DNA from 2 places in the Paenibacillus sp. GCM10023252 genome. Region 2 is predicted to be linked to the other one. Evidence: riboswitches for the same ligand, from Rfam matches in the RefSeq annotation. Region 2 holds a riboswitch; the other holds the start of a gene.
What was found. A riboswitch is a leader RNA that binds a small molecule or an ion and turns the genes downstream of it on or off. The one in region 2 is predicted to bind cyclic di-GMP.

Region 1 (4,427 bases), on a different contig from region 2:
TACCAATACGTATTGCGATGGTCCATGATATAACAATGAAGGGAGTGTTCCATTCGGTACATCAGGATAGGAAGATCCCTCTCGTCAGCGAGCTTGAGCAGCTCCTCCATCTTGAGCAGCCGAATCGTCGCTTGCTGCGGGACAGGCTCTGCTACACGAATCCAACGCTTCTCGTACTTCCTCTCGAATCGTTCCAGTCTCTCGGTTGAAGAGTATCTAGTTGCAGGCCGGTCTCTCCCTAAGAGGCGAACCGAATAGATGAGCAGCAGAAGAGCTGCTGCTGTCGAACCATATCTCCATGCGGTCACCGGCAACTCAACCCCTGCAAGCTCGATGGGCCTTGCCATCGTCTCTTGAGTGGTCTCGACATCCGAGCTCTGGAAGGCTTGCTCGCCTTCGAAGGTGAACATATTGTTACGATGCTTGAATACGAACGGGGGAATCTCGGCGATCGCCTTGCGATACTCTCCGTGAATCATTAATCCCGTTACTCTCGGCTTCACCTCAAGCACATACTCGGCTGGCGATATTCGCAGCTGATTCTCCACTTGCTCCATCGCATCCAGCAATTCAGCCAGCTGAATCTCATAGCTTCCAGTGATGACATATTGCTGCTGCTCCTTCACCTCGAAGGCCTTCTTCGCTCGCAGTGGAATGTCCTTCTTCCACAAGTCTGGGGCAACCAGAGAGAGCGTAACCTCCTCCTCTCCCGTCCAGGTAATCGGCTGCCGGGATGAGAATTCCGTCGTGAGCTTCAGCTTCAATACCGTTGATACCGCGTCGAAAATAAGTCCCTGCTCCGGCTTCACCCACCCCCCGCTCGGATGCAGCAGATGTGGCAGAACCTTAACTTCATAATCCAGCTTCGTCTCTTGCGTAATCTCATTCATGTCGACAGACGTAACCGTGCTTGCAGGATGTGACCATAACAAGATTGATATAATAGACATGACTATAGTTAAGATGATCATTAGTGCTAACTGTCTCTTAGAGGATGTACCTCGAGCACGAGTTCCTTGCATAGCGACTGGCACAGAGGATGGCAGGTTACTCATTCACGGATCCCGCTCCTTCGGATGAGACAATAGCAGGCCATTCGACCTTCCACTCCTCCTGCGATTGCTGCACTGGCGCAGACTGCTCAGCTGCTTGAGCAGTGGAAGGTTCATCCAGTTGTTCCTCACTCAGCTGCTCTTCCTTAAGGTCTGCTTCATCCTCAATCATGATCTCTACGGTGACAGGGACGACAGCGCTCCCGTCCAAGTAGCTAACCGCTACAGGCAGCTCCACCTGGTACAGACCAGCATTCATCCCTTCAGCGGACTGCAGCAACACGTGCAGCTCTCCACTCTCTCCCGGCTGGAGCCTAAGCGGGGCAGACTCTGCTGAGAAGACTTCTCCATTCTGATTCAGAGGATCAACAGTCACCTCTGCAGCCTTATTCTGATTGTTCGTGACAGGCAGAGTCAGGGTAAGTTCAGCATTCGCTGCTCCTGTCATTGGCTCCAACTGATCATCAATAGCAATAAGTGCTGTACTTCCTGGAACTATGGCATATTGCAGACCGTTCTCCACCGCTGCTTCTGTGAAGGCAGCTGACTTCATCCATAATCCCGCTGTCATCATTGCGATAATGGCTGTGATAAGTAATGACTTCTTCATTCCACATTCTCCCCTGACAAGGTCGAAGGACAACAAAAAAACCGACCTTGGTCTATAGAATAGACTAGGTCGGTTGCACTAGTAACTCCATATGCTCCTAGTGCCCAATTGACGGAACATACTTCAACGTATCCCTAATGATATACAGTTTTACCTGCTCTGATGTTCATTTTACAACACTTCTCTGGAAAATGGAACCACTTCACCCAAACTTCATGAACTATTGTAGGACTTAAGTCGTACCTACTATAATTCTATGGATTCAGTGACAATAAGACGCAGGATGTCGTACCTTGACACATCTTACCGACACACATTGACGCATTACCTGGTCCCCTTAGTTATCCGGGAAGCTCTTATTCGGGTTCGGCTTGCTGCCGTTCTCAGGAGCCGGCTTGTTCTCATTCGGCACAGGCGCTGGAGCCGGGGCCGGCTTCACTTCGCCTGGCGACGGGATGGGCGCCGGCTTGTTCTCATTCGGAGCCTGGCTTGGCTCCGGCTTGCTCTCATTCGGTGCGGGACTCGGCGTCTGCTCCGACCCTTCGCCCTGACCGGCTCCGCCGCCTTGACCAGCTCCGCCACCCTGCCCGGCTCCGCCGCCTTGACCGGCTCCGCCACCTTGACCGGCTCCGCCACCTTGCCCGGCTCCGCCACCCTGCCCGGCTCCGCCACCTTGCCCGGCTCCGCCACCCTGCCCGGCTCCGCCGCCTTGCCCAGCTCCGCCGCCTTGTCCGGCTCCGCCGCCTTGACCGGCTCCGCCGCCTTGCCCAGCTCCGCCGCCTTGTCCGGCTCCGCCGCCTTGACCGGCTCCGCCGCCTTGACCGGCTCCGCCGCCTTGCCCAGCTCCGCCGCCGCCGCCGCGGAGCTTCACGCTAGCATACGAGTACATAATGGACTCGAACGTCTTCGGATCTACCGCTCCGGTCACCGGAAGGCCATGCTTCTTCTGGAAATGCTTCACGCCCCGAACCGTGGTATCATCATAGTACCCATGAATCTCGCCGGCATAGCTGCCAACGGACTTAAGCATGCCCTGGATGACGAATATATCCGGTCCATGAGCACCTTTACCTACAGCTAGACTTACATGAGGCATGCTGACCAGCAGCATAACAGCCATTGCAGCTACAGCTATGTATTTACCCATCCACTTCAACTTGTTCACCTGGTTAGCACCATCCTTCATTCCCATAGATTGAGTTACCGACTTACTATTACCACCTTCGTCCAATATCATTACATACTGGAGGAATTAGGATGCCATCCTCTGCCTACCCGCTGTTCCAATCCAGCTTCATCCTGCAAGCAAGCTCGAAGACCCATCATTGGAGCGGCGACGGACCACTGTCGATCAAGACGTTCAAGGGCGGCCGCGCCTACTACCAGACGAACCGCGGGCATTATGTCATTGAGCAGGACAGCTATCTCCTTCTGAATGAAGGGGAGCACTATACGATTGCCATTGATTCGGACACGAGGGTCGACTCCTTCTGTCTATTCTTCCGAAGGGGGCTGGCTCCGGAGCTGCTAACCGATCTCAGCAGAGGGCTCGCAGACGGGCTGAATGATCCATGGCAAGACGGGATCTCCTCTCCCGTTCCTCCATTCCATGCGAAGACTTACCAGCACAGCGACCTCATTCTGAGCTTCATGAACCGAATGCAGCAGCAACTCCCCGTCATGGGCCAAGACCCGCTATGGATGGAGGAACAATTCCACGAAGCGCTTCAGACGCTTCTCTGCGTTCATCGCTTAATGCCCATGGAGATGGAATCTCTGGCTGCTGCACGTCTAACCACACGAGAGGAGCTGTTCCGCAGGACAGCCATAGCCCGCGAATACTTGCATGCGTACTATGATCGCAGTCTTCCCTTGGAGGAGGTGTCCCGCGTCGCCTGCTTGTCGGTGAATCATCTCATTCGCAGCTTCAAGCAGCTGTTCGGCGTATCTCCGCATCAATATGTAAGCGCCAGACGGATGACTGAAGCACAGCGTCTCCTCCAGCATACGGAGGAGTCTATTACGGAGATTGCCTTAAGGGTGGGGTTTGATAACCCTTCTTCTTTTCACAAGCTGTTCAAGCTGCGTACTGGTCTGGCTCCTCGGTCGTATCGGGCGGCTGCTCGCCGCAATTAGGTGATATTGGAGAAGTATAGGAAGAGGCAATCGTGCTAATCTATAGAGGTAACTAGACAAGATAAGGGAGAGATGGAGGATGAGTCAGGAGTTCAACATTACGAGGATCGGGCAGGTCAGTATTCCGGTTCAAAATATCGAGCAAGCCGCCAAGTTCTACCACGAGACGCTCGGTCTAACCCTATTATTCCAGCTGTCGAATATGGCCTTCCTGGAGTGCAACGGCGTTCGCCTGATGCTAAGTGTCCCTGAGCATGAGGAATACAACCATCCAAGCTCCATCTTCTACTTCAACGTAGAGGATATCCATGCTTCCTATGAGACGCTGCTTGCCCGCGATGTCACCTTCCTAGGCAAGCCCCACATTATTGCAGAGATGAATGGCATTCAGACTTGGATGGCCTTCTTCCGTGATCCGGATCTCAATACTCAAGCGCTTATGAGCGAAGTTGCTGCGTCTGCTGCACAATAGGAGCGCTGCTCAGCAAGGGCAGTCAAGTCGGGTTAAGAGTCAGGTTAAGTCGGATTAAGCCGGGTACCCGCCGCCAACTGGCGGCCATGCTCCGTTCAGCCTCCGAAGCAGGACAATCTCGCCCAAGTGGTACGAGTTGTGCGAAGCGATGTTGCGC
Region 2 (4,427 bases):
CTGAAGTGAATTTAGAAGCTACAGGAAATGGTAATTTCCTCCAAGTCATTACGAATGCATCAGGATCATTGCCATCTGATTCCTTGATTGGTAACGTGGATACGGGTCTTGATGCACAATTCACTTATAACGGGGTAGCCTATAGTGAAGCATCAAATTCGTTTAACAAAGATGGGATAGGCTTTAAACTCAATCAAGCAACTGGTACAGATATAACGATTACCCTTGCTGCAGATCCTGATACTATAGTTGATAAAGTCAAAGGGTTTATAACCGCATACAATGACATGATTGACTTAGTAAATAAACGTCTGTCTGAAGATAAATCAAGAGGATATCTTCCGCTATCTAGTGAGGAAAAGCAAGAAATGAAAGACTCTGATATTGCGTTGTGGGATGCTGAAGTGAAGAAAGGTCTATTGGGAAATTCTATTGTGTTAAAAAATGTGAAAAGCTCACTCAGAGAGCTGTTTAGTAAAACTGTGGATGGTCTTCCTGAAGAGTTCAATACACTGTCAGCAATCGGAATATCTACTGTACCATACATGAGAGGGTTTCCACAGGATGCTGGGAAAATAAAAGTGGATGAAGCAAAACTCAGAGAAGCTATCGCTGCAGATCCAGAGTCTGTTAATAAGTTACTGACAAACAATCCCGGGTTCGAAAGTCAAGAAGGTATCATGGTCAGCATGTATAATCGTGTAGATAGTCTTATTGGTGGATTAATTGATAAGGCTGGAAGAGTTGGAGCATCTAATAGTGACTCAACAGCAGAAATAGGTAGAAGAGTTAGTCAGTTGGAGTTCAAAATTAAAGCTATGGATTCAATGTTGTCGAAAAAAGAGGACAGTTATTATAAAAGATTCTCTGCAATGGAGACAGCAATAGCAAACAGTAACGCGACAATGTCATGGTTATCGCAACAATTAGGATAAAGAGGGGGCTACGCAATGAGCATTCAACCCGTACTGCCTCAAAGTCAGTCAGCAACTGCTAGAGATACTGCAATCCCTATCGTTAGAGTAGCAGGAGAATATGACGTAATTAAGGAAAAGAGTAAGTTTGAAATATTGTCTGTATCTGAGAGCGCATTGCTTCAGGCAATCGATAAAGCAAATCTTGCTGTAGCTGGAACGCCTCATGTTTTTAATTATAAGCTGCATGATTCTGGGCATCTTATTGTTCAGGTGCTTAACAAAGATACACAAGAAATTATTAGAGAAATTCCATCTGAAAAATTCATTGAGATAGTTGAAAAGCTGCAAGAGTTAACCGTTGGGGCCATTATTGACGAGAAAAGATAAGAGGTGCCGTGATGCTTCAAGCGCAAAGCAGTTATATGAACAGTCAGATTCAAACTGCATCGCCTGGTGAGTTAACATTAATTCTAATGAATGGCTGCTTAAGATTCATTAAGTATGGAATATCTTGCATTCAAAAGAATGACATTCAAGGCAAGCATACCAATTTTATTAAAGCACTAAATATTGTTGATGAGCTACAAGCTACATTAGACATGCAATATGATCTATCGCAGGATTTATACAAATTGTACGAGTTCATTCAACATAAATTATCTCTAGCAAATATCAATTTGGATATTAAAGCAGCTGAAGAGTGCATCAGTCTAGTGTCGGATCTTCGCGATACCTGGGCCGATGCCCTCAAAAGCTTAAAGGTGTCTAGTTGATGGGCATGGGGGCAGAGGAAAGAAGTAATATACTAGTCTCAATGGTGAAAATATCAGAAGAGATAATTTCTATGGATATGAAAAATGAAGACTCAGCAGAAAAGTTATTAAAACTTCAGTTAGAACATTTGAATCTTCAGAATCAATTGTCATTACAATCTGATATTAGTTGGTCTGATGATGACTATATCATAATAAGAGAATGTCTCCAGCTTGAGAATGAAGCTAACAAAGCAATCCAATCAGAATTAACAATACTTCGACAACACATTAATCAAGCCAGCAAAGTAAAGAAAGCTAGATCAATGTACCTATCAGACATACCGCAAGTCGAAGGATACTTTATAGATAGACAAAGATAGGACAAAATCTTGTCCTATTTTTGTGTAAAAGTAGTACTTTTATACTTTATTGGATTGATATGTTGGGAGACTAGTAGTATAATACTACTATAATAGTTGGTAAAAAATACATATTGGCAAAACTGTAGAGATGCAGTGACGCAAAGCTATGGGTCTTAATTCTTATATGAGAATAAGATTGCCAGGTTGCCCATTTGTTTTTTAAACAATAGCAATCTGCTATTGTTTTTATTTTTATAACACTCTAGGAGGTTATGTGATGAAGAAGGTAAAACCTTTACTTTTATTGATGTTTACATTTTTGTTGGCATTAGGAGGCACGATAACTGCTCCATCGGCAGAGGCATCAGCGAATTATGTATCTATTGTCAAACAGGTTAATCCAAGTACAATTACAACAGAAGAAGAAGCAGAGGTTAAGCTGCAAATTCAAGGAACCCCGCCAGTTAGTGTTGTTGTTCCGAATGATGTTATTCTGGTCATAGATAAGTCAGGAAGTATGGCTCCTACTTACGAGCCAAATGCTGGCGAGGACAAAATGACCAATGCTAAGAATGCAGCAAAAGGCTTTATTGATTTGATGGATTTAACAAAACACCGAGTTGGTATTGTTGATTTCTCATCCTCTAATCAAATAGGCTCATTTCCTCTCTCAACAAGTAAAGATGATATAAAGAACTATATTGATGGAATTTCTTCTAATGGATCGACTGCAACAGGAGATGCAATTGGTACTGCGATACAACTCTTACAAGATCACCGTCCTGAAGCTCATCCAGTTATTCTGCTTTTAACTGATGGTGATGCAACACAGCCACAAGGTAATCCTTATGAATATGCTAAATCTAAAGCGTTAGAAGCTAAAGAAGCGGGTATTGTGTTCTACACAATTGCACTTCTTAGACCAACTGAGGATCCTGCGACTAGTGGTCCGAACATTTTGCTAAAAGAAATGGCGACGACTGCAAATCATCATCACTTTGTATTAGGTTCCACAGGATTAAGCGAGATATATTCGGCAATTGTTAGAGAAATTGGATTAGCTAGTGCATATGATGTTACTGTTACAGACATAGTTGCACCAGATTTTGAGATAGTTCCTGATTCATACCTTAATAATATTCCAAAACCTGAAGTGAACGGCAACATCCTAACGTGGACTTTCAATGAATTAAAGGATCAAACATTAACGTTTACTTATAAAATTAGGCCTGTTGATAAGACCAAAACAGGTTCACTAGCAGTTACAAACGCTGGTTCAAACATAGTATATAAAGACTATGCTGGGGCAGTTCGTACAAGAGTTACTCCAAATGTAAATCTAACTGTTAAGCTGCCTAAACCAGAGATAACATCAATAGTTGAGGCAGAAGGTCATCCAGCAGGCGGAGAAACGGTTGTTATTAATGGAGAAAATTTTGTTAATGGTGCTGTAGTTAAGTTTGGAGCAAACACAGCTCAGAATGTACAGTATAATAGTTCATCACAACTCACAGTAACTACACCAGCTGGTGAACAAGGTACTGTGAATGTAACGGTAACGAACCCAGATAATCAGAAAGCAACATCTGCGTTTCAATACAAGGCTGATCCAATTGTAACATCTATTTCGCCTAATTCTGGTCCATTATCTGGCGGTAATTATGTACTAATACAAGGTAGTTACATGATGAATGGAGTCCAAGTAAAAATCGGTGATAAAGTTGCACAGAAGAATTTTCAACCAGACTCAACATACGTAAGGGTGTTTGCACCGATTGGGGAAGCAGCAGGAGCAGTTGACGTGACAATCAACAATCCAGATGGAACGAGTACAACAATAACTGGTGGATATACTTATGAAGCCCCACCTAAAACGGACCCAGTAATCACTAATATTTCCCCCAATACAGGATTAACTACAGGGGGTAGTAACTCATACATTAATGGTTCAAACTTCAAGTCAGGTATGAAAGTTAAAATTGGAGATTTCGAGGCAAGCACCACTTATATCTCAGATAGTCGCTTAAGAGTAATCATACCAACTGCATCAATTCCAGGAGTTGTTGATGTTACCGTACTAGATTTAGATAACAATTCATATGTTCTTGAAGATGCTTTTACTTATACCGAACCTGTTTACCCTACTCCAACAATTACTAGTGTTTCTCCAAGCAAGGGTCTGACAACTGGTGGAGAGAATGTCTATATTGACGGTTCAATGTTCTCATCTTCGACTCAAGTGTTCTTTGGTAATCTAGAAGCGCAGTCAGTAACTTATATCAGCAGTACAAGACTAAGAGCAAAGACTCCTGCAGCAACAGTTGGTACTGTTGATGTTACAGTTACGAATGTAAATCAGTCAGCAACATTACCAAGTGCTTATGAATACACTG

Region 1: linked by a shared signal. The riboswitch ahead of ACFO9Q_RS20395 (hypothetical protein) and the one ahead of ACFO9Q_RS13480 (IPT/TIG domain-containing protein) in region 2 are both predicted to bind cyclic di-GMP.

Annotation. Positions count from the first base shown of each region.
Region 1 is NZ_JBHSHW010000036.1:110,192-114,618, forward strand. Features, by position in the region: gene ACFO9Q_RS20390 (DUF5305 family protein) at 1-971, opposite strand, end outside; gene ACFO9Q_RS20395 (hypothetical protein) at 1,048-1,662, opposite strand; cyclic di-GMP riboswitch class II at 1,721-1,805, opposite strand; gene ACFO9Q_RS20400 (peptidoglycan-binding domain-containing protein) at 2,000-2,827, opposite strand; gene ACFO9Q_RS20405 (AraC family transcriptional regulator) at 2,920-3,798, shown strand; gene ACFO9Q_RS20410 (VOC family protein) at 3,878-4,270, shown strand; gene ACFO9Q_RS20415 (DinB family protein) at 4,325-4,427, opposite strand, start outside.
Region 2 is NZ_JBHSHW010000022.1:23,768-28,194, reverse strand. Features, by position in the region: gene fliD (flagellar filament capping protein FliD) at 1-935, shown strand, start outside; gene ACFO9Q_RS13495 (flagellar protein FlaG) at 951-1,304, shown strand; gene fliS (flagellar export chaperone FliS) at 1,316-1,690, shown strand; gene ACFO9Q_RS13485 (hypothetical protein) at 1,690-2,052, shown strand; cyclic di-GMP riboswitch class I at 2,158-2,246, shown strand; gene ACFO9Q_RS13480 (IPT/TIG domain-containing protein) at 2,312-4,427, shown strand, end outside.